Regions from separate parts of the Streptomyces sp. NPDC052079 genome, predicted to be linked through region 2. Evidence: riboswitches for the same ligand, from Rfam matches in the RefSeq annotation. Region 2 holds a riboswitch; each other region holds the start of a gene.
The links. Region 2 has a riboswitch for thiamine pyrophosphate ahead of thiO (glycine oxidase ThiO). Riboswitches for the same ligand answer to the same signal wherever they lie in the genome.
Positions count from the first base shown of each region.

Region 1: linked by a shared signal. The riboswitch ahead of thiC (phosphomethylpyrimidine synthase ThiC) and the one ahead of thiO (glycine oxidase ThiO) in region 2 are both predicted to bind thiamine pyrophosphate.
Region 3: linked by a shared signal. The riboswitch ahead of AB0L56_RS13300 (thiamine ABC transporter substrate-binding protein) and the one ahead of thiO (glycine oxidase ThiO) in region 2 are both predicted to bind thiamine pyrophosphate.

Region 1 is NZ_JBFAWL010000002.1:443,693-451,406, reverse strand. It holds gene AB0L56_RS06540 (metallophosphoesterase) at 1-403, shown strand, start outside; gene AB0L56_RS06535 (hypothetical protein) at 587-1,456, shown strand; gene AB0L56_RS06530 (VWA domain-containing protein) at 1,712-3,124, opposite strand; gene thiC (phosphomethylpyrimidine synthase ThiC) at 3,224-5,020, opposite strand; TPP riboswitch at 5,013-5,202, opposite strand; gene AB0L56_RS06520 (YibE/F family protein) at 5,275-6,681, shown strand; gene AB0L56_RS06515 (SsgA family sporulation/cell division regulator) at 6,749-7,183, opposite strand; gene AB0L56_RS06510 (IclR family transcriptional regulator C-terminal domain-containing protein) at 7,282-7,714, opposite strand, start outside.
Region 2 is NZ_JBFAWL010000016.1:86,636-94,349, forward strand. It holds gene pknB (Stk1 family PASTA domain-containing Ser/Thr kinase) at 1-1,793, opposite strand, end outside; gene AB0L56_RS22480 (thiazole synthase) at 2,097-2,891, opposite strand; gene thiS (sulfur carrier protein ThiS) at 2,894-3,094, opposite strand; gene thiO (glycine oxidase ThiO) at 3,091-4,257, opposite strand; TPP riboswitch at 4,255-4,366, opposite strand; gene AB0L56_RS22495 (hypothetical protein) at 4,417-4,776, shown strand; gene AB0L56_RS22500 (FAD-dependent oxidoreductase) at 4,786-6,027, shown strand; gene AB0L56_RS22505 (Rv2175c family DNA-binding protein) at 6,705-7,070, shown strand; gene thiE (thiamine phosphate synthase) at 7,310-7,714, shown strand, end outside.
Region 3 is NZ_JBFAWL010000006.1:193,085-200,798, reverse strand. It holds gene AB0L56_RS13310 (ABC transporter ATP-binding protein) at 1-430, opposite strand, end outside; gene AB0L56_RS13305 (iron ABC transporter permease) at 431-2,032, opposite strand; gene AB0L56_RS13300 (thiamine ABC transporter substrate-binding protein) at 2,080-3,168, opposite strand; TPP riboswitch at 3,249-3,354, opposite strand; gene rlmN (23S rRNA (adenine(2503)-C(2))-methyltransferase RlmN) at 3,390-4,496, opposite strand; gene AB0L56_RS13290 (phosphatidate cytidylyltransferase) at 4,707-5,831, opposite strand; gene frr (ribosome recycling factor) at 5,831-6,388, opposite strand; gene pyrH (UMP kinase) at 6,510-7,268, opposite strand; gene tsf (translation elongation factor Ts) at 7,459-7,714, opposite strand, start outside.

The DNA of each region.
Region 1 (7,714 bases), on a different contig from region 2:
CGACGGCCATCTGCTGCTCCACTCCGACACCACCGCCTACCTGGACTACGGCCGCTCCATCGAAGAGGTCAACGACACCGTCCGCGAGACGCTCACCCGCAACGACGCGGACGAGGTCTGGGACCTGTTCCGCAAGTTCACCAAGCGGTTCTCCTTCCGCGACGAGGGCGGCGCCGACGCGGTGCGCTCCCTGCTGGACACCTACGGCGGCACCCGGGTCGTGCACGGCCACAGCCCCATCCCGTATCTACTGGGCGAGGTCGGCTCCGAGGACGGCGAGGACGACAGCGGTCCCGTGGTCGCCGGTCCGCACGTCTACGCCGACGGACTGGCCATCGCGATGGACGGCGGGGTCACCATGGCCGGAAAACTGCTGGTCCAGCAACTGCCGCTGAGCGCCTGACCGTTCCACGGGCCGCTTGCCGGCGGCCCGCGACCGCACCGCGAGAGCGGCAATTTCGGTAAACCCCCTGTCACCGCGCGCCGTCACCGCTCTACCATCGGCTTATCCGTAGCAGGCTCCCCTCCGTTTCTGCCCGACGGCTCGTCAGCATGCCGAGCCCCAAGCCCTACGGAGCATCGGGGGATGCACATGAACAGCGTTCCGCAGCACCTGCTGAGCGAGGACCGCCAGGAATACGAGCGGATTCTCGATGAGGCGCTGCGCTCCGCACCACACAACCCGGAACTGGCCGCTGTCGGACAGCGGCTCAACTCGGAACAACTGCGCACCATGGCGCTCAACGCCACCGCGATCGTCGCGGCGGCCGCGGCGACCGAATACCAGCACTATGTGAAGGTCCGCGAGGAACTGCGCCGGCCGCCGACACCGTCCACCCCGGCCGGCCGAGACTCCGGCTCCGCCGAGCCGGACACGGGCGCGGCGGGGCTCGCCGCCACCATGGGAGAGGTCGCCGAGACCGCCGGTGCGGGCGTCGTGGCCGTCGTGGCCGTCCTGGCACCGGTGCTCGCCGGGACCGCGGCCGCGATATTCCTGCTCGTCGGCTACATCCTGCGCATGCTGGACCCCGAGGCGGCGTTCGCCCGCACCATGCTCACCACGGGGTGGGTGTTCGGCGCGGTGACGGCGGTCGCCATCCTCGTCGCCGCCGTGGGTCTGCTGCTCACCGCACTGCGCAACAAGCCCTCGGCGCTCGGCGGCCCGTACCGCGAACTCGACGGGGAGGTGAAGCGGGCCAGGGACGCCTGGCGGGAGGCGCTGCTGAAGCGGGGGATCATCCCGTTCCTGCGGGACGCGCTCGCCGACCCGGCGGCGGCCGCCGCGCTGCAGCACACGGCACCGCCCGCGCCGGCCAGCCGTATGCCACAGCTCGGGTACGACCGGCCGGGCTTCTCCAGCCCCGACGACGGCTCGACCCGCGGCACGCGACCGAGCTACACCAGTCCGGACTACTCCAGCCCGGACTTCGGCGGGCCGGAGCACCAGCCGGAGTAGCCGGACCGGCCCGGCCGGCTGTCCGGGGCCCGTCCGTCGGCTTGCGCTTCCCGCATCGGCGCCGGCGTACCCGCGGGCAGTCGTGCCGCTGGGGCTGCACGGGTGGGCGCGACGGCACCCCGCCTGCGCCGGGCTGCGCAACCACGCCCGCCCCAGGGGGCGCGAGCCGGGTGGATGGGACCGGCCGTCGTCCGGTCCTCGTCCGGTTTCGTTCGGCCCGTTCGGACCGTTCGGACCGTTCGGACCGTTCGGCCCTCAGAGGATGCCCGCGTGCCTCGCGGCCTTGATCCACAGCGGGAACTCGGACAGCAGACGGTCGTACAGCTCCGGGTCCGGCACGGTGGCGATGTCGTCGACGGCGAAGAAGCCGACGTTGTCGACGCGGCGACCGGGCAGCGTGTCGAACCGCTCCAGCACGCCGTAGTTTGACCTGCCCAGCCCCACGAACTGCCAGAAGACGGGTTCCTCGACCGCCTCCCGAAGCTCACGTTCGATCTCCTTGTTGCGGTAGACACCGCCGTCGGAGAAGAACAGCACGAGGGTCGGGGCGGACGCCGGGTTGTTCCGGACGAACGCGCGGACCTCGGCGATGACCTTCTGCTCCTCGTTCTGGATTCCGACGTCCCGCATGTCGACCTGGCTGGGCTCCAGTCCCTTCTTCCTGCCCCGACGGAAGAGGCCCATCTCCCCCACGCGCACGTGGAGCCGCAGCCACTCGGGAAGCTCGCCGAGCCTCAGATCCGGCAGCCGCGCCGGGTTCGAGGCGAACGTCCAGGCCTGCATCTCACCGTCGTCGTCCAGCTGCGCCGCGACGGCGGCCATCCGCTCGACGACATCGGACACGGTGCCCTTGGAGTACAGGAAGGACATCGACCCGGAGGCGTCCAGTACGAGGATGACGCGCGCGGTGATCCCGGCCGCCCCGTGCTTGCGCAGGCTGACCGCCACCTGCTCCTTGCGGAGGGACAGCCGCTTGCGCATGTCGACGGGCAGCCGCTCCTCGCCCTTGGTGAGCCTGGGGGCTTCCGGGTGGGGGTGAGGGGCGGGAGCCCGGTCGGGTACGGGCGGCGCGGGCGGCACAGACGCCGGGGCCGGCGGAACGGGAGCGGGCACTGGGGCGACGGCCGGCGGGGAGGGATCGTCCACGGTGATGCCGAAGTCCGTGGCCAGCCCGGCAAGCCCGGAGGCGTACCCCTGCCCCACCGCGCGGAACTTCCACTGTCCCTGCCGCCGGTACAGTTCCCCTCCGATGAACGCGGTCTCGGTCCCCGCGGCCATGTCGAACCGGGCGACCTCGGTCCCGTTGCCGGCGTCGAGAAGCCTGAGGACCAGCCCTGGTACCTGGCCGAACGTCCCGCCGTCGGCCGACGCGCACAGCACGATCCGTTCGACGGCCGCTTCGACCGCGCCCAGATCGACCTCCATGGTGTCGGTCGCGGCCCCGGTGGCACTCCGCTTCCCGAGATGCGTCACGGCGGCGGACTTGTGACGGGGCTGGTTGTAGAAGACGAAGTCCCCGTCGTCCCGCACCCGCCCGCCCTCCGTGAGAAGCAGCGCCGAGGCATCGATGTCGGGCACCCCGGGCCCCGCCGCCCAGGCGAGCTCGACACGCACCACGGAGGCACCGACGGACAGATTGGACCCCTTGCTCATCGAACTCGCTGTCATGGGGCCAGTCTGCCCATCCGCTCGGGCGAAGACGAGGGAAACCGTCCCACGGGAGCGGCACCCGCGACGGGCACCGCTCCCTGTTCCGCAGCCGGACGCTCAGTCCGCGATCGGCAGATACACGCGATGGCCCGCCGCCGCGAACTCCTGCGACTTCTTCGCCATTCCCTCCTCGATCTCGTCCCGGCTGCCACCGTGCTCCCGGCGGATGTCCTGGGAGATCTTCATCGAACAGAACTTCGGACCGCACATCGAGCAGAAGTGGGCCGTCTTGGCGGGTTCCGCCGGAAGGGTCTCGTCGTGGAACGCACGTGCCGTATCCGGGTCGAGGGCGAGGTTGAACTGGTCCTCCCACCGGAACTCGAAACGGGCGTCGGACAGCGCGTCGTCCCATTCCTGGGCGCCGGGGTGCCCCTTGGCGAGGTCGGCGGCATGCGCGGCGATCTTGTAGGTGATGACGCCCGTCTTGACGTCGTCGCGGTTGGGCAGGCCAAGGTGTTCCTTCGGGGTGACGTAGCAGAGCATGGCCGTTCCCCACCACGCGATCATCGCGGCACCGATGCCGGAGGTGATGTGGTCGTACGCCGGCGCGACGTCGGTGGTCAGCGGGCCGAGCGTATAGAACGGGGCTTCATCGCAGATCTCCTGCTGGAGGTCGATGTTCTTCTTGATCTTGTGCATCGGGACATGGCCCGGGCCTTCGATCATGGTCTGTACGTGGAAACGCTTCGCGATCGTGTTGAGTTCCCCGAGCGTGCGCAACTCCGCGAACTGCGCCTCGTCGTTGGCGTCCGCGATGGAGCCGGGCCGCAGGCCGTCGCCGAGCGAGTAGGTGACGTCGTATGCGGCGAGGATCTCGCAGAGCTCCTCGAAGTTCTCGTACAGGAACGACTCCTTGTGGTGCGCGAGGCACCACGCGGCCATGATCGAGCCGCCGCGGGAGACGATGCCGGTCTTGCGGTTGGCGGTGAGCGGCACATACGCGAGGCGGACGCCCGCGTGGACCGTCATGTAGTCCACGCCCTGTTCGGCCTGTTCGATGACCGTGTCCTTGTAGATCTCCCAGGTCAGTTCCTCGGCCCGGCCGTCGACCTTCTCCAGGGCCTGGTAGAGCGGCACGGTGCCGATGGGGACGGGGGAGTTGCGCAGCACCCACTCGCGGGTGGTGTGGATGTTGCGGCCGGTGGAGAGGTCCATGACCGTGTCGGCGCCCCAGCGGGTCGCCCAGGTCATCTTCTCCACTTCCTCCTCGATGGAGGACGTCACCGCCGAGTTGCCGATGTTGGCGTTGACCTTCACCAGGAACCGCTTGCCGATGATCATCGGTTCGGTCTCCGGGTGGTTGACGTTCGCGGGCAGCACCGCGCGGCCCGCCGCGATCTCCTCCCGGACCACCTCGGGTGAGACGTTCTCCCGGATCGCCACGAACTCCATCTCGGGCGTGATCTCACCGCGGCGCGCGTAGGCCAGCTGGGTGACCGCCTTCCCCGGCCGGCCCCTGCGCGGCTGGCGTGGCCTGCCGGGGAAGACGGCGTCCAGGTTACGCAGGCCCCCGCGCGGAGACGTGTGCTTGATTCCGTCGTCCTCGGGACGGACGGGACGGCCCGCGTACTCCTCCGTGTCACCGCGGGAGATGATCCAGTTCTCCCGCAGCGGAGTCAGTCCTCGGCGGACGTCGGTGTCGACGAGCGGATCGGTGTACGGCCCCGAGGTGTCGTACAGCGTGACGGACTGCCCGTTGGTGAGGTGCACCTGACGGACCGGTACCCGCAGGTCGGGGCGCGAGCCCTCGACGTACGCCTTGTGCCAGCCGTTGGACTTCCCGGCCTCGGCGTTCGCCGACGTCTCCGTCGGGTTCTGCGTGGAGGCAGGCGTGCTTGCGTCCTTGTTGGTCATGAGACCTACTCCCTACGCCGGCATTACCCGGTAACAGGTTCGGCGGTCGACGCAGCGGTTTCCGTCTGCCGACGTTCCGTGTGAAACATCACTCGACGTCGGTCATGTTTCATGTGAAACATCGCTGGGACGGAGGTCAGCGCCCTCTCAGCCCGGTGCTCCGAGCTCCCGCGTGTTCAAAAGGTGCCTTCACGCTAGCGTCCTTTCTGGCGCGGTGAACAGAGGGCCCCCTTCGTTCTTGGGATGATCGGGCGGTGACCCCGACTCAGCCTCCTCCGTATCCACCGCCCGAACCACCGCACGGCGCAGGCGCCGGCAGCGGACACGGGCATGGACACAGTCACAGTCACGGCCCGGCGGCTCCCGTGTCGCGGCATCTGCGCAGAGTCATCGCGGCGATCCTGATCCCGTTCGCCGCCGCGGTGCTGGTCGGACTCGCCGTGCTGTGGCCGGGCGGCGCGCCGGCGCACGAGCGCACCGGTGTCGGTTTCGACCGGCAGACGCAGCACGCCACGGTGACCGAGGTGGTGGAGGTGAGCTGCCAGTCCGTGAACGCCTCCGGAGGCGTCCCGACCGGCGATACCTCCACCGCCGAGGGTTCCTCCGCCCAGCAGCAGGCGGACGGTACCTGCAAGAAGGCGACGATCAGGGTCGACACCGGCGACGACAAGGGCCGTACGTTCAACGAGATCGTGCAGCCGGACCAGTCCCGTCAGCTGAGCGAGGGTCAGGAGGTCGTGGTCGCCTACGAGCCCTCCGCGCCCGAGGACCTGCAGTACTCGGTCACCGACGTGAACCGGCGCTTTCCCATGGCGCTGCTCGCCGGCGTCTTCGCGCTCGCCGTCGTGGCCGTGGGACGGATGCGCGGCGTCATGGCGCTCGTCGCCCTGGCCGTCAGCTTCCTGGTGCTGAACTTCTTCATCCTTCCGGCCATTCTGCAGGGGTCGAACCCGCTGGTCGTGGCGGTGGTGGGCGCGAGCGCCATCATGCTGCTCGCCCTGTATCTCTGCCATGGACCGTCGGCGCGCACCTCGGTGGCGGTGCTCGGCACCCTCATCTCGTTGCTGCTGATCGGCATCCTGGGGTCGGTCTTCATCGGCTGGGCCGCGCTCACCGGCAACACCGACGACAACACCGGTCTGATCCACGGGCTGTATCCCGGGATCGACATGAGCGGTCTGCTGCTGGCCGGCGTGATCATCGGGTCGCTCGGTGTCCTGGACGATGTGACGGTCACGCAGACGTCCGCGGTCTGGGAGCTGCACGAGGCCAATCCGTCGATGGGCCGGCGCGGGTTGTACCGGGCGGGCATCCGTATCGGCCGCGATCACATCGCGTCCGTGGTCAACACGCTGGTCCTCGCCTACGCGGGCGCCGCGCTGCCGCTGCTGCTGCTGTTCTCCATCGCGCAGAGCGGCGTGGGGACGGTCGCCAACAGCGAGCTGGTCGCGGAGGAGATCGTGCGCACGCTGATCGGTTCGATCGGCCTGGTGGCCTCGGTGCCGGTCACCACGGCCCTGGCCGCGCTGGTCGTCTCCGCCGACCGTCCGACGGCGCGGGCGCAGGGGCGGGGACAGAGCCCGGGTCGGGGACAGCCGCAGGTACCGGATGCCCGGTCGGCCACAGGCTCCGGGGGGCGGGGCAGGCGCCGCAGGCGCTGATGTCCGCGGAGCGGGGCGGAACGCGCTGAAGCGTTCCGTCACCGGCTCACCCGACGGGCGTAACGCTTCAGCCGGCGCTCTGCTCCGCCAGGATCCGGTCGAGCGCGTCGTCGAGGTGGGCGTCGAAGTCGGCGAGCGCTCCCTCCTGGCCCAGCGGCACCAGCTTGTCGGTGCGGTCGAGGAAGGCCACCAGCGGTGCGGTCGACGACCGGAACAGCGCCTGGTCGGGTCCGACCTGAAGCCGGATCAGCACCTCGCCCAGCAGGTCGCCGTCGACCGGTGAGACGCGTACATCCCCCTCGCCGCACGGCCGGCCGACGCCGTCGATCAGCAGTTCCCGGCCGAACGCCCAGGTCACGGGGGCATCTCCGGGCAAGTGGAAGGTGAGTCGCACGGCGTAGGGATCACAGGTGTCGTACCGCAGTTCCACCGGGATGCGGAAGGAGAGCTCCTCCGACACGAGAAAGCTCATCATGACCTCTGCCTGTACGGATGCGCGCATCGCCTACCCCGTCATTCGCCGCGGACTGGCCGGGCATAAACCCTGACACTAGAGGGAATCTTGCTGAACGTACACAGCAGATCACAAGGAGTGAGTTTTCAGATACTGATAGACAGCGTGAACGACCCGAGCAGACGCCCCAACTCGGCCTGCAGAAGCCGTGCCGCGGGGAGGAGCCGGTCGGCCTGGTGTGCGGGCAGGGAGATGGCCATCGAGGCCGCCGTGGTGCCCACGGTGATCGGGATGGCCGCGCAGACCGTCCCGAGGGCGTACTCCTGGCGCTCCGTCACCAGCTCCGCGCGCCGGTTCCGCTCGAGGCGCCTGAGCAGACTGTTGTCGTCGCGCACGGTGTACGGCGTGACGGGACGCACGGGATAGCGGTCGAGGTGGTCGCGGCGGGTCTCCTCGTCGAGCTGCGAGAGCAGGCACTGGCCGATGGCGTGCGCGTGGCAGGTCTCCCGGAAGTCGGCCCACTCCTCGACCGCGGGGTTGCCCGGGGTGTCGGAGACGCAGATGACGTCGATCTCCCCG
Region 2 (7,714 bases):
TTGGCCTCGTCCACGCTGTCGCCGACGACGTCCGGCACCTCGACCATTTCGGGGCCCTTGGACAGCGTCAGCGTCACGGTGTCGCCCTCGGCGGCCCGGCTGCCGGAGCCCGGGTTCTGCCGGGCCACCTCGCCCGCGTCGTGCTCGGAGGTGACCCGCTCGGCGGCGATCTTCACCTTCAGGCCGGCCTTCTCCAGTTCGGCACGCGCGTCCTCCGGGTCGTCGCCGGTCACATCGGGCACGTCCACGGGGCTGCCCTTGCTCACGGTCAGCGCCACCGCCGACCCCGCCCGGACCTTGGTGCCCTTGCCCGGCTCCGTGGAGATCACCGAACCGGCGGGCACGGTCTCGCTGAACTCACGGGTCGCCATGCCCGGCTCCAGGCCCTCGTCCTTCAGCAGCGACCGTGCCTTGTCCTGCGGATAGCCGTCCAGGTCCGGCACCCGCACGGTCTGCGGGCCTTTCGAGATCGTCAGCGACACCGAGTCGTTGCTGCGGATGCGGGCGCCGGCCTTCGGGTCGGTGCCGACCACCTTGCCCCGCTCCACCGTGTCGCTGTACGTCTCCTTCACCTCGCCGACGTCCAGCCCGGCGTCCGCCAGCCGGTCCCGGGCCTCCTTCTCCGTCTTCGCCAGCAGCGGCGGGACCTTGGTGAACTGGCCGGAGTTGATGTACCACACGCCCGCCCCGAGCCCGAGCGCCAGCAGCACGGCCACGACGATCGCCATCGGGCCGCGCCGCAGCGCCGTACGCCGCCGGGGCGGCAGCGGCGGCGGTGATTGCAACCGGCTGGTCTGGTGCACCGGGTCCGCGCCCTCGTCCTCGTTGACGGGCAGCGGGCGGGGCACCGTCAGCGCGCGCGGGATGACGCTCGTACGGTCGTCCGCGTTGTCGTGGTCGTCGCTCCCCGACGTCAGCGCCTGGGGCGGCACCGCGTCGAGCTGCTCGTCGCCGAGCCGGCCGCGCGCGTCGCGGACCTGCGCGAGCAGCGCCACCGCGTCGTGCGGACGCACCTCGGGATTGCGCGCGGTCGCCGAGGCGACCAGTTCGTCCAGCTCGTACGCCATACCCGGCACGGCGGCCGAGGGCGGCGGCACGTCGTCGTGGAGATGCTTGTAGAGCACGATCGCGGGGGAGTCGCCGTCGTGCGGCTTCTCGCCGGTCAGCATCTCGTGGAGCAGGATCCCGCAGGCGTAGACGTCCACGCGGGGGTCGGCGGTGCCGTGCTCGATCTGCTCCGGGGCCAGGTACGCAACCGTGCCCAGCACGGTGCCCGTGGTGTTCGTCACCGAGTCCACCGCCCGCACCAGCCCGAAGTCGGCGACCTTGACCCGGCCGTCGTCCCCGATCAGCACGTTCTCGGGCTTCATGTCCCGGTGCACGAACCCGGCCCGGTGCGCGGCACCGAGCGCGGCCAGCACCGGCTCCAGGATGTCCAGCGCGGCCCGGGGCTGCAGCGCCCCGCGCTCGCGAAGCACGTCGCGCAGGGTGCAGCCGGCGATGTACTCCATCGCCAGATAGACGTACGCGCCGTCGGTGCCCTGGTCGAAGACCTGCACCACGTTCGGGTGGGCCAGGCGCGCCACCGACTTCGCCTCGCGGATGAACCGCTCGACGAAGGAGGCGTCGGCGGCGAGGGAGGGGTGCATCACCTTGAGCGCGAGGATCCGGTCGAGGCGGGTGTCCACGGCCCGGTAGACCGTGGCCATCCCGCCGACCGCGATCCGCGCCTCGACGCGATACCGGCCGTCGAGCACCTGCCCGACCAGAGGGTCCTGAAGGGTCGTATCCACGCAGCGAGTCTACGAGCCACCACAGACATCCCCGCCCAGCTGATCCCCTCTTGAAGCGGACCTGTGACGTGCGTCGCCCTTACGCAACTGCGGACAGTCGCACGCCGACGCAGCCGCGGGCAGTCGCATGCCGCCGTAGCTGCGGGCAGTCGCATGCCGCCGTAGCTGCGGGCAGTCGTGCCTCCCCCAGTGCCTTAAAGGCCTGGGAGGTACCCCCGGGGCGGCACGGGTGGGCGCAGCGGCACCCTGTCAGCGCCGGCAAGCGCACCCACCCCCGCCGACCCCCAGCAAGCGGCGCGGTGCCTAGAACGCCGGCCGCTCCGGATCCAGCGCAGCCAAGCCCTCCGCAGGAGAAGACGCCGTGGCGAACCACCGCCGAGGAATCCGCCCCGCCACCCGCGCCAGCCGCCCCGCCTCCACCGCCCCCCGCATCGCAGCCGCCATCACCACCGGCTCCCGCGCCCGCGTCACCGCCGACGCCAGCATCACCCCCGCACACCCCAGCTCCATCGCCAGCGCCACATCGGACGCCGTCCCCGCCCCCGCATCAAGAATCACCGGCACCCCCGCCCGCTCCACGATCAGCTCGAAGTTGTGCGGATTACGAATCCCCAGCCCGGACCCAATCGGCGACCCCAACGGCATCACCGCCGCGCACCCCACGTCCTCCAGCTTCCGCGCCAGCACAGGATCGTCGTTCGTGTACGGCAGCACCGTGAACCCGTCGTCGACCAGCGTCTCCGCCGCGTCCAGCAGCTCCACCGGGTCCGGCAGCAGGGTCCGCTCGTCCGCTATCACCTCCAGCTTCACCAGGTCCGTGCCCAGCGCCTCCCGCGCGAGCCGTGCCGTCAGCACCGCCTCCCCGGCCGTGAAGCACCCCGCCGTGTTGGGCAGCACCCGGATCCCGAGCCTCTCCAGCACCGACAGCACGGACCCCTGCACCGAGGGGTCCACCCGCCGCATCGCGACGGTCGTCAGCTCCGTACCGGACGCCACCAGCGCCCGCTCCAGCACGTCCAGGCTGGGCGCCCCTCCCGTACCCATGATCAGACGGGACGTGAAGGACGTACCGCCGAGGACGAACGGATCGTCGGCCATGGTCAGCCTCCTTGGACGGCGGTGAGGACCTCCACCCTGTCCCCCTCCGCCAGGGGGGTGGTGGGCCACTGCGCGCGCGGGACGACGGTTTCGTTGAGTGCGGCGGCCACACCCGAGGGCGCCGCGGTGAGCGTGGTGACGACGGTGTCGAGGGCCGTGCCGGGCTCGATCTGCCGACGCTCCCCGTTGACGGAGATGTTCATGCGGGCTGCTCCGTGAGGACGGCGGCGCCAAAGCGCCGGGCGGTGAAGGGACGAGCCACCTCTGGCAGTTCACCGGTGGTCAGGACGTCCGCCATGGCGTCGCCGGTGACCGGTGTCAGCAGCACTCCGTTGCGGTAGTGGCCGGTTGCCAGCAGCAGCCCCTCGAGTTCCGTCGGGCCGAGCAGCGGCGCGTTGTCGGGGGACCCGGGGCGCAGCCCGGCCCGGGTTTCGGCGAGCGGCAGTTCGGTGATCCCGGGAACCAGCTCATGGGCGTCGCGCAGCAACGCGTACACGCCGCCCGCGGTCACCGTGGTGTCCCAGCCGAGTTCCTCGCTCGTAGCGCCGATCACCAGCTCGCCGTTCTCGCGCGGCACGAGGTAGACATGGCTGCCGCGCACCACGGCCCGCACGGTCCGGCTCAGGAAGGGACCGTGGCGCTCGGGCATCGTCAGCCGCACCACCTGCCCCTTCACGGGGCGCACGGGCGGCAGCACGTCCTCCGGGACGCCCGCGAGCCGTCCGCTGAGGCTGCCGGCGGCGAGTACCACCTGGCCGGCGCCCAGCTCGGCGCCGTCGGCGGTGACGACCCCCGTCGCGCGGCCGCCCGTGACGAGGAGCCGCTCGGCCCACGTCCGGCGGATGGTCACGCCGGCCCGCTCACAGGCGGTGACGAGGGCGGCCGCCAGCCGGCGCGGATCGATCTGGTGGTCGCCGTCCACCCGCAGCCCGCCGCGTACCCCCGGCGCGAGCATCGGCTCCAGGCGCCTGCACTCGCGCCCGGACAGCCACTGGGCGTCCAGGCCCGAGCGCTGCTGCAGCGCGTGCAGTTCCCGCAGGTGGGCGCGGTCGTCGGCATCCAGGGCCACCGCGAGGGTGCCGCACCTGCGATAGCCGAGGTCGTGGCCGGTGAGCTCGGTCAGCTCGGCCGCGAAGGCGGGATAGCGCCGCGCGGAGGCGAGGTTCAGGCCGAGCAGGGTCTCCTCGCCGTAGTGCAGCTCCGTGACGGCGGCCAGCATCCCGGCGGCCACCCGGGCGGCGCCGCCGCCCGGCTCGGGGTCCACCACGGTGGTGGCGAGACCGCGCTGCGCCGCCCGCCAGGCCGTGACCAGTCCGATGACTCCGCCCCCGACGACGAGGACCTCTGAGGTACGCGTGGGCGACATGGGCGTCCAGCCCCTCCCTTCGCCGGCATGACCCGGATCAGGTTCGTACGGTCGGAGGCCGCCAGCCTCCCTCTCAGCCCGGTGCGTCCGGGCTCCCGCGAGTGCTTTACGTTGGCCACCCTAGCCCTCGGCACAGCGCACTTGTAAGGGAGCCTCCGCGTGGCACCATCGCTCGACGGACTCGTCCTCGCCCCCGTGGCCGACCAGGCTCCGGGCCAGGTCGGCACCCGTACCCGGTTCGTCTACCACGAGCGGGACGGCGAGATCTGGGCCGACTACGTGGGCGGCGACGTCGTCCGCGGGCATCTGGTCGGCACCCGCGCGGGGGACCGGCTCGACTTCCGTTACGTACAGCTCAAGCGGGACGGCACGACGTCCTCGGGGCACTGTGTGTCGACGGTCGTGGAGCTGTCCGACGGGCGGGTGCGGCTGGAGGAGAGCTGGGAGTGGGAGTCGCAGCCGGGTAGCGGGACGAGCGTGGTGGAGGAGCTCGGCCGATCCGAAGCGGATGGTGTCTAAGGTGACCGGGTGAGCGAGCAGACACAGGAACCGGGACGTTCCCAGCCGCGGCGTGTCGTGGTGGCGGGCGCGGGCATGGCCGGTGTACGGACCGCGGCCGCCCTCCGGGAGCAGGGCTTCACCGGCACCGTGACCCTGATCGGCGCGGAGCCCCACCAGCCCTACGACCGGCCGCCGTTGTCGAAGGCGGTCCTGCTCGGCACGGCCGAGAGCTCGGCCTTCGACGTCGACTTCGAGGAACTCGGCATCGAACTGCGCCTCGGCTGCGAGGTGCTGGGCCTGCGACCCGATGACCACGAGCTGGACACGGAGGCCGGGGCCGTCCCCTACGACGTCCTGGTGATCGCCACCGGCGCGGAACCGGTCCGGCTGCCGGGCACGGAGGGCGTCCCCGGCGTGCATCTGCTGCGCACCCTGGACGACGCCGAACGCCTGCGGCCGGTGCTCGCGCGGCAGCACGACATCGTGGTGGTCGGCGCCGGCTGGATCGGCGCGGAGTTCGCCACGGCGGCCCGCGAGGCGGGCTGCGCGGTCACCGTCGTGGAGGCCGGGGGACGACCGCTGGCCGAGGCGCTGCCCGCCGAGGTGGCCGCCCCCATGACCGCCTGGTACGCCGAGGCGGGCGTCACCCTGCGCACGCACGCGCGCGTGGCGCGTGTCGGGCACGGTGAGGTCGTCCTGGACGACGGGACGCGGCTGCCCGCGGGTGCCGTGGTCGTCGGCATCGGGGCCCGGCCCGCCACGGCTTGGCTGGCGGGCTCCGGGGTCGAGCTCGGCACGCAGGGCGAGGTCGTGGCCGACCGCGGTCTGATGACCTCTGTGCCGGATGTGTACGCGGTCGGCGACTGCGCGTCCTTCCCGTCCGGCCGCTACGGCGAGCGCCTGCTGGTCCCCCACTGGGACAACGCCCTGCAGGGGCCCCGTACGGTCGCCGCGAACATCCTCGGCGTGCCCGCCGGCCGGGCCCCGGCGGTGTACGACCCGGTGCCGTACTTCTGGTCCGAGCAGTTCGGGCGCTTCGTCCAGTACGCGGGACACCACGCGGACGCCGAGCTGACCGTATGGCGCGGCGACCCGTCCGGGCCGGCGTGGAGCGTCTGCTGGCTGCGCGGGTCCCGCCTGGTCGCGCTACTCGCGGTGGGACGGCCCCGCGACCTGGCCCAGGGACGCCGACTCATCGAGGCAGGCACCGCCATGGACCCGGACCTGCTGGCCGACCCTGGCCGGCCGCTGAAGTCGGCGGCGGGGTGAACCGGTGGGGCGCGCGTGGCGGGGCCGATGCGTCCGTCTGGGTGGCGGGGGGCTGACTTTCGACGGGACCGGTGCAGGGGCGGCGGCTGATCGATTCGGGCAGTGCCATGGATCCGGACGTGCTTGCCGAGCCTGGCCGGTCCCTGGAGTCGGCGGCGGCGTGAGCCTGTGGGTGCGCGTCGGCTCTTCGAGGCGGGCACCGGCATGGATCCGGCCCTGCTCGCCGACCCTGGCCGGCCGCTGAGGTCGGCGGCGGCGTGAGCCTGTGGGTGCGCGTGGCGGGGCTGATGCGTCCGTCTGGGTGGCGGGGGGCTGACTTTCTACGGGACCGGTGCAGGGGCGTCGGCTGATCGAGGCGGGCAGTGCCATGGATCCGGACGTGCTTGCCGACCCCGGTCGGCCCTTGAGGTCGGCGGCGGCGTGAGCCTGTGGGTGCGCGTGGCGGGGCTGATGCGTCCGTCTGGGTGGCGGGGGGCTGACTTTCGACGGGACCGGCGCAGGGGCGTCGGCTCATGGGGGCGGGCGCCGGCATGGATCCGGACGTGCTTGCCGACCCCGGTCGGCCCTTGAGGTCGGCGGCGGCGTGATGCCGTGGGCGCGCGTCGCGGGGGCGACGCGTCCGCCCAGGTGGCGGGGGCTGACTTCCGACTGTCAGTGGCAGGTGGCAGGCTTGTCCCGTGACCGAGATTGACGCAAAGATCGATGCTCTCGTCCCCGCCTGGCTCACTCTCCCCGAGATCGCCGAACAGTTCGGCGTCGAGGTGACGCGCGTCCGGCAGCTGGTCAAGGAGGGCCAGCTCATCGCCGTACGCCGGGGTGAGAACCGCGCGCTGCACGTGCCCGCCGCCTTCATCGACGGGGACAAGGTGGTCAAGGGCCTGACCGGCACCCTGACGCTCCTGCGGGACGACGGCTTCACGGTCGAAGAGATGCTGGAGTGGCTCTTCACCCCCGACCCGACCCTGCCGGGCACGCCCGCGCAGGCACTCGGCGAGAACCGCGGTACGGAGGTGAAGCGCCGGGCCCAGGCGCTCGCGGTCTGACCCGCACCCGACAGATCCCGACCGACAGACGACCGGACAGCAGCCCCGTCGGCCGGGGCACGTGACCCCGGCCGACGGGCATCCCTGCCCGCGCCGCGGGTGGGTGTGCCGCGGCCGGCCGGGGCGGCATAGGGTCCGTTGCGGTGTGCGCTCCCGGTCTGGTGGCGGGCGAGTGCGCCCCGATGACCACCGGGTCCCGCCCGGTCCTTGCCGCACCGACATCCCGGGGGGACACCCGCATGACCGACACCGTCCGAGACCGGCTCGCCGACGCCCGGGTCTACCTCTGCACCGACGCCCGCAAACGGCAGGGGGACCTCCCGGAGTTCCTGGACGCAGTCCTGGCCGGCGGGGTCGACATCGTGCAGTTGCGGGACAAGGGCATGGAGTCCGCTGAGGAACTGGAACATCTGGCGGTCCTCGCCGACGCCTGCGCCCGGCACGGCAAGCTACTCGCGGTCAACGACCGCGCGGACGTCGCCCACGCCGCCGGCGCCGACGTCCTCCATCTCGGCCAGGGCGACCTGCCCGTTCCCGCCGCGCGGGCCCTCCTCGGCCCGGACATCCTGATCGGCCGCTCGACCCACTCCGAATCCGAGGCCGCCGCGGCCGCCGTCCAGCCCGGCGTGGACTACTTCTGCACC
Region 3 (7,714 bases), on a different contig from region 2:
CCAGCGCGACACGCTGCTGCTCGCCCCCGGACAGCGAGGCGACGGCCCGCCCGGACGCCCCGGGCAGACCGACCAGGTCCAGCAACTCCCCCACCCGCTCCGCCTGCCGGGCGCGTGACGCGCCGCGCATCCGCAGCCCGAACGCCACGTTGCCGCCCACGTCCCGCTGCGGGAAGAGCTGGTGGTCCTGGAACATCAGCCCCACCCCGCGCCTGTGCGCGGGCACGCCCGACTGGTCGTGCCCGTCGAGCAGGACCTGCCCGGAGTCGAGGGGCTGCAGACCCGCGACCGCCCGCAGCAGGGTCGACTTGCCGCTGCCGCTGGGCCCGAGCACACACACGATCTCCTGCTCGGCGACCTCCAGGTCGACGGCGTCCAGCACCGCGCGCCCGCCGAAGCGGACGGTTGCGGCCCGAAGGCTCAGCAGCATCTAGAACTCCCCGGTCCGGTCGGTCCGCAGCCGCTCCAGCACCAGCAGCGCCACCGCGCACACGATCATCAAAATCGTCGACAGGGCCATGGCCTGGCCGTAGTTGAGGTCTCCGGGCCGCCCGAGCAGCCGCGCCACGGCCACCGGCAGCGTGGGGTTCTCCGGCCGGGCGATGAACACCGTCGCCCCGAACTCCCCCAGCGACACCGCGAAGGCGAACCCGGCCGCGATCAGCAGCGCCCGCCGCACCATCGGCAGGTCAACCTCACGCCAGGCCCGCCACGGCGACGCCCCGAGCACCGCCGCCGCCTCCCGCAGCCGTACGTCCACCGCCCGCAGCACCGGCAGCATGGTCCGTACGACGAACGGCACGCCCACGAGCGCCTGCGCGAGCGGGACCAGGATCCAGGAGGCCCTGAGGTCCAGCGGCGGCTCGTCGAGGGCGATCAGGAAGCCGAAGCCGACGGTCACCGCCGACACCCCGAGCGGCAGCATCAGCAGGGCGTCGAACCCGCGCACCAGCCGTCCCGCGTCCCGCCGGGTCAGCGCGACGGCCGCGAGGCCGCCGATCACCACGGCGATGGCGGTGGCGGCGAGGGCGTACCGCAGCGAGTTGCCGACCGCCTCGATCGGCGCGACCAGGAACACTCCTCCGTCGTCCTCGGTCAGCGCCCGGTAGTAGCCGAGGCCGGCGCCGTCGAAGGAACGCTGCACCAGCACCGCGAGGGGCAGCAGAAGCAGTACGGCGACACCGGCGACGACTCCGCCCAGCAGCGCCCACTGCCCGGTGCCGCGCGGCCGGCGGGCGGTCACCGAGGCGTCCACGAGCCGCAGGGCGGTCTCCCGCCGCCGGACGGTCCAGGCGTGCAGGGCGAGGATGGAGCCCACGGCGACGAACTGGATCATCGTCAGGACGGCGGCCGTGGACAGGTCGAAGATCTCGGAGGTCTGCCGGTAGATCTCCACTTCCAGCGTGGAGAAGGCCGGCCCGCCCAGGATCTGCACCACACCGAAGGAGGTGAAGGTGAACAGGAAGACCATCAGCGCGGCCGCGGCCACGGCGGGCGCGAGCGCGGGCAGAGTGACGGTCCGCCAGGCCGCGAACCGTGAGGCGCCGAGCACCCGCGCGGCCTCCTCCTGCCGCGGGTCGAGCTGGGACCAGAGGCCGCCCACCGTGCGCACGACGACGGCGTAGTTGAAGAAGACATGCGCGAGCAGAATCGCCCACACGGTGGTGTCCAGGCGCACCCCCCACAGTTCGTCGAGGAGTCCGCCGCGTCCGACCAGCGCCATGAACGCCGTACCGACGACGACCGTGGGCAGCACGAACGGCACCGTGACCACGGCCCGCAGCACCTGCTTGCCGGGGAAGTCGAAGCGGGCGAAGACATAGGCGCCGGGCAGGGCGATCAGCAGGGTGAGGACAGTGGAGACGAGAGCCTGCCAGGTGGTGAACCACAGCACCTGCCGGACGTCGGACTGGGCCAGTACGTCCCCGATCCGCCCGAGCTGCCAGGTCCCGTCCGTCTTGAGTCCGCGCGCGACGATCGCGGTGACGGGATAGGCGAAGAAGACGGCGAAGAACGCGACGGGCACGGCCATGAGACCGAGCCGCGCCGCGCTCCCGCGCCGCCTTGCCGCCGCTCGCGTCACTTCAGTACGAGCGAGGTCCACGACTTGACCCACTGGTCACGGTTCTCGGCGATCTTCGCCGGGTCCATGGTCTCCGGATCCTTGGCCTGCGGCCCGAACTGCTTGAACTCCTCGGGCACCTCGGCGCCCTCCACCACCGGGTACACGAACATGTTGAGCGGCATGTCCTCCTGGAACCGCTTGCCGATCAGGAAGTCGAGCAGCGCCTTTCCGCCCTCGGGGTTCTTCGCGTTGCTCAGCAGTCCGGCGTACTCGACCTGGCGGAAGCAGGTGCCCTCGGCGACGCCGGTGGGCGCGGTCTCCGGCCGGGGCTCGGTGTAGATGACCTCGGCGGGCGGCGAGGAGGCGTACGACACGACGAGCGGACGGTCGGCCTTGGCCTTCCTGCCGCCGGCCGAGCCGGAGAACTCCTCGTTGTAGGCCTGCTCCCAGCCGTCGACCACCTTGACGCCGTTGGCCCGGAGCTTCTTCCAGTAGTCCGGCCAGCCCTCGTCGCCGTACTGGGCGGCCGTGCCGAGCAGGAAGCCCAGGCCGGGCGAGGAGGTGGAGGCGTTCTCGACGACGAGGAGGTCCTTGTACTCGGGCTTGATCAGGTCGTCGAAGGTCTTGGGCGGGTTAAGGTCGTGCTCGGCGAACCACGCCTTGTCGTAGTTGACGCAGATGTCACCGGTGTCGACGGGGGTGACCCGGTGTTCGTCCTCGTCGGCCCGGTACTCGGGCAGGACCTTGTCCAGGCCCTTGGCCTCGTACGGCTGGAACAGCCCGTTGTCGAGGGCGCGGGAGAGCAGGGTGTTGTCGACGCCGAAGAAGACATCGCCCTGGGGGTTGTCCTTGGTCAGGATGGCCTTGTTCACGGCCTGTCCCGCGTCGCCGTCCTCCAGGACCTTGAGCTCGTAGCCGGACTGCTTCTCGAAGGCGGCGACGACGTCCTCGGACACGGCCCACGAGTTGTGGCTGACGAGGGTGACGGTCTTGGACCCGCCGCCGTCGCCGCTGCCGCCGTCCCCGTCGGACGACCCGCACGCGGACGCCGTGACCAGCCCCAGCCCGACGGCCAGGACCGTGACCTTCTTGGTGATGCCCACTTGATTCCTCCTGGGGGTGACCAGGAAGAGACGCGGCCCTGCCCGGGACCCCTGGCGGAGTCCCGGGCAGGGCGCAACAGCTCGAGTGATGACCGATCTCCCTACCCAGAATGACCTGGGCCAGGTTCGGAGGGTCTGCGGCCGGTGCCGCACTCTCAGCGCTGTGGCGCTCCCCTGTCGGAATATGAGGTTGTCCTTACCTCTGACTTACACGGGTCACCCTACCGCTCGCTCGCGGCGAGCTGACCGCATGCCCCGTCGATCTCCTGTCCACGGGTGTCCCGGATCGTCACCGGCACACCGTGCGCGGCGATCGCCTCCACGAACGCCTTCTCGTCCTCGGGCCGGGAGGCGGTCCACTTGGAACCGGGCGTCGGGTTGAGCGGAATGAGGTTGACGTGCACGGGCCGCCCCTTGAGCAGCCGCCCCAGCCGGTCACCGCGCCACGCCTGGTCGTTGATGTCCCGGATGAGCGCGTACTCGATGGACAGCCGCCGCCCCGACTTGGCCGCGTACTCGAACCCGGCGTCCAGCACCTCGCGCACCTTCCACCGCGTGTTCACCGGGACGAGGGTGTCGCGCAGCTCGTCGTCGGGGGCGTGCAGCGAGATGGCGAGCCGGCACTTGAAGCCCTCGTCGGAGAAGCGGTGGATGGCCGGGACGAGGCCGACGGTGGACACGGTGATCCCGCGCTGCGACAGCCCGAGCCCGTCCGGCTCGGGGTCGGTGAGCCGCCGGATGGCGCCCACGACCCGCTTGTAGTTGGCGAGCGGCTCCCCCATGCCCATGAACACGATGTTGCTCAGCCGCGCCGGGCCCCCGGGCACCTCACCGTCCCGGAGCGCGCGCATCCCGTCCACGATCTGGTGCACGATCTCGGCCGTCGACAGGTTCCGGTCCAGCCCCGCCTGCCCCGTGGCGCAGAACGGGCAGTTCATACCGCACCCGGCCTGCGAGCTGATGCACATGGTCACCCGGTCCGGGTATCGCATCAGCACCGACTCGACGAGCGTCCCGTCGAACAGCTTCCACAGCGTCTTGCGGGTCGTCCCCTGGTCGGTGGACAGATGTCGTACGACCGTCATCAGCTCCGGAAGCAGCGCCTCCCGCAGCCTGCCGCGCGCACCGGCCGGGATGTCGGTCCACTGCTCCGGCTCGTGCGCGTACCGCGCGAAGTAGTGCTGCGACAGCTGCCTGGCACGAAACGCCTTCTCACCGACCGCAACGACCGCCTCCTTCCGCTCGGCAGGCGTGAGATCGGCAAGATGCCGCGGCGGCGTCTTGGCTCCGCGCGGCGCAACAAAAGTAAGTTCTCCGGGCTTAGGCATGGCTGTACCAGTGTCGCAGATCGACATGGGTGGCCCGGCCGGGCTCAGAACAGGTCGGCGATCAGAACGGTGACCTTGGTGGCGTGGCTCTTCGTACGGTTCCAGGGGGCCGCGCAGTAGCGGCGTGGTCATTGGGTGATCGTACTGAAACGGACGTCGGGCCCGCGTCCTGGGAGGGCGGGGGCCGATCGGTTTGGGGGTGGGTGCGGGTCAGGTGGAGCCGACGAAGATCACCAGTAGGAGCCACACCACCGGTGCCGTCGGGAGCAGGGAGTCCAGGCGGTCCATGATGCCGCCGTGGCCGGGCAGCAGGGTGCCCATGTCCTTGATGCCCAGGTCGCGTTTGATCATGGACTCGCCGAGGTCGCCCAGGGTGGCGCTGGCCGCGACCGCGAGGCCCAGCAGCAGGCCCTGCCACCAGCTGCCGTCGTCGATCAGGAACTGCATGCACAGGGCGCCCGCGACCATCGCGAACGCGATTGCGCCCAGCAGGCCCTCGCGGGTCTTGCCGGGGCTGATCCGCGGGGCGAGCTTGTGTTTGCCGAAGCGCCAGCCGACGGCATAGGCGCCCGTGTCGCTGACCACCGTCAGCAGGAGGAAGGTGAGGACCCGCCAGTGACCGTCGTCGGCGGTGAGCATCATCGCGACGAAGGTCGCCAGGAACGGGACGTAGAACGCCGCGAAGACACCCGCCGTGACGTCCTTGAGGTAGCCCTCGGGCGGCGCCGTCATACGCCAGACCAGCACCGCCAGCGTGGTGAGCGCCATGGCGACCCACGCGCCCTCGGCCCCCCGGGCGTACCCGGCGACGACCATGGCGGCACCGCCGAGCGCGAGCGGGACGAGGGGCGCCTTGATGCCCTTGCGCTCCTCGAGCCGCGTGGTCAGCTCCCACAGGCCGACCACGACGGCGACGGTGATCACGCCGACGAAGACGGCCTTGACGACGAACAGCGACGCGACGATCACCGCGCCGAGTCCGACGCCGACGCCTATCGCGGCGCCGAGGTCGCGCCCCGCGCTCTTCTTCTGCGGGGCGGGCGCCGGCTGCGGGACGTCGGGCATGGGCTCCGGATTCTGCCGCACCTCCCCGGGATGGGGCCGTGCCTGCGGGATCTCGTCTCGGAACAGGGGACCGCCCAGCCGAGCGGCCCCCCGGTCCACATCCTGGTCTCCGCCGTGTTCGGGCACGTCGGGCACGATGGGCATGGGGCGAGTCTGCTGCGCGTAGTGCGCATGGTACGCGGGACCCGCAGGGGCAGCCCCCTGGCCGGGCCCGTGGTCGGACGGCCCCCAGTACCCGGTCTGCGGCGGCCCCCAGGAAGAGTCGTTCATCAGACCTCGAGCAGTTCCGCTTCCTTGTGCTTCAGGAGCTCGTCCACCTGGGCGACGTACTTCGCGGTGGTGTCGTCGAGCTCCTTCTCCGCACGGCGGCCCTCGTCCTCGCCGACCTCGCCGTCCTTGATCATCTTGTCGATGGCGTCCTTGGCCTTGCGGCGCACGGAACGGATGGAGACCTTGGCGTCCTCACCCTTGCCCTTGGCGACCTTGATGTACTCGCGACGGCGCTCCTCGGTCAGCTCGGGGAACACCACCCGGATGATGTTGCCGTCGTTGCTCGGATTGACGCCCAGGTCGGAGTCGCGGATCGCCTGCTCGATGTTGCGCAGCGCGCTCTTGTCGAACGGCGTCACCACGGCCATGCGCGGCTCGGGCACGGAGAACGAGGCCAGCTGGTTGATCGGCGTCGGTGCGCCGTAGTAGTCGGCCACGATCTTGTTGAACATCGCCGGGTGCGCACGGCCGGTGCGGATCGCGGCGAAGTCCTCCTTGGCGACCACGACGGCCTTCTCCATCTTCTCCTCGGCCTCGAGGAGGGTCTCTTCGATCACCACTTGCTCCTGCGTGTCTTGAGTAGGCCCGGCTGCGGTTCCTTGTCAGGGCGGCGGCCGGCTGCGTCGCGTCTTATTCCTGCACGGTTCCCGACCGGCAGGACATTGTCCATCCCCCCGGTCAGTTGCGTCCGGCGTGGTCACCCACAAGCGTGCCGATCTTCTCACCCTTGACCGCGCGGGCGATATTGCCCTCCTTCAGAAGCTCGAAGACGACGATCGGCAGGCTGTTGTCACGGCAGAGCGTGACGGCCGTCGCGTCGGCGACCTTCAGATCCCGGGTGATGACCTCGCCGTAGACGAGCGCGTCGAACTTCACGGCGTCGGGGTTGGTCTTGGGGTCGGAGTCGTAGACCCCGTCCACGCCGTTCTTGCCCATGAGCAGCGCCTCGGCGTCGATCTCCAGGGCGCGCTGGGCGGCGGTGGTGTCGGTGGAGAAGTACGGCATGCCCATACCGGCGCCGAAGATGACGACGCGGCCCTTCTCCAGGTGGCGTACGGCGCGCAGCGGGATGTAGGGCTCGGCGACCTGCCCCATGGTGATGGCGGTCTGCACACGGCAGTCCACTCCCTCCTTCTCCAGGAAGTCCTGGAGGGCGAGGCAGTTCATCACGGTGCCGAGCATGCCCATGTAGTCGGAGCGGGCGCGGTCCATGCCGCGCACCTGCAGCTCGGCGCCGCGGAAGAAGTTGCCGCCGCCGATGACGATCGCGATCTGCGCGCCGTCCCGTACGACGGCCGCGATCTCACGTGCGATGGCGTGCACCACGTCCGGGTCGACACCTAGTCCCCCGCCACCGGAGAAGGCCTCTCCGGACAGCTTCAGCAGAAACCGGCCGCGTACTTTGCCGTCGTCGCTCTTCTCAGCCTTGGTGGTCATCGGGGATCCCGCCTCTTTCGCGTGTTGCACATACGAAGAAGGCCATTGCCGGTGGGGCGTGGTTCGCATCCCATACGGCAATGGCCTCCTCGTCAGATCTGCTGTCGCCCGGCACGCGCGCATGCGCGGACGCGTGTCCGTACGACTGCTCTCGACCCTATCGGGGTCGCGCGCCCGTCGCGGTACGGACTCAGATGCCGACCTTGATGCGCGTGAAGCGCTTCAGGGTGACACCGGCCTCGTCCAGGACCTTCTGGACGGACTTCTTGTTGTCGAGCGCGTAGGGCTGGCCGAGCAGCGTGGCGTCCTTGAAGAAGCCGTTGAGGCGGCCCTCGACGATCTTCGGCAGGGCGGCCTCGGGCTTGCCCTCGGCGCGGGTGGTCTCCTCGGCGACGCGGCGCTCGGACTCGACGACCTCGGCCGGGACGTCCTCCTTGGAGAGGTAC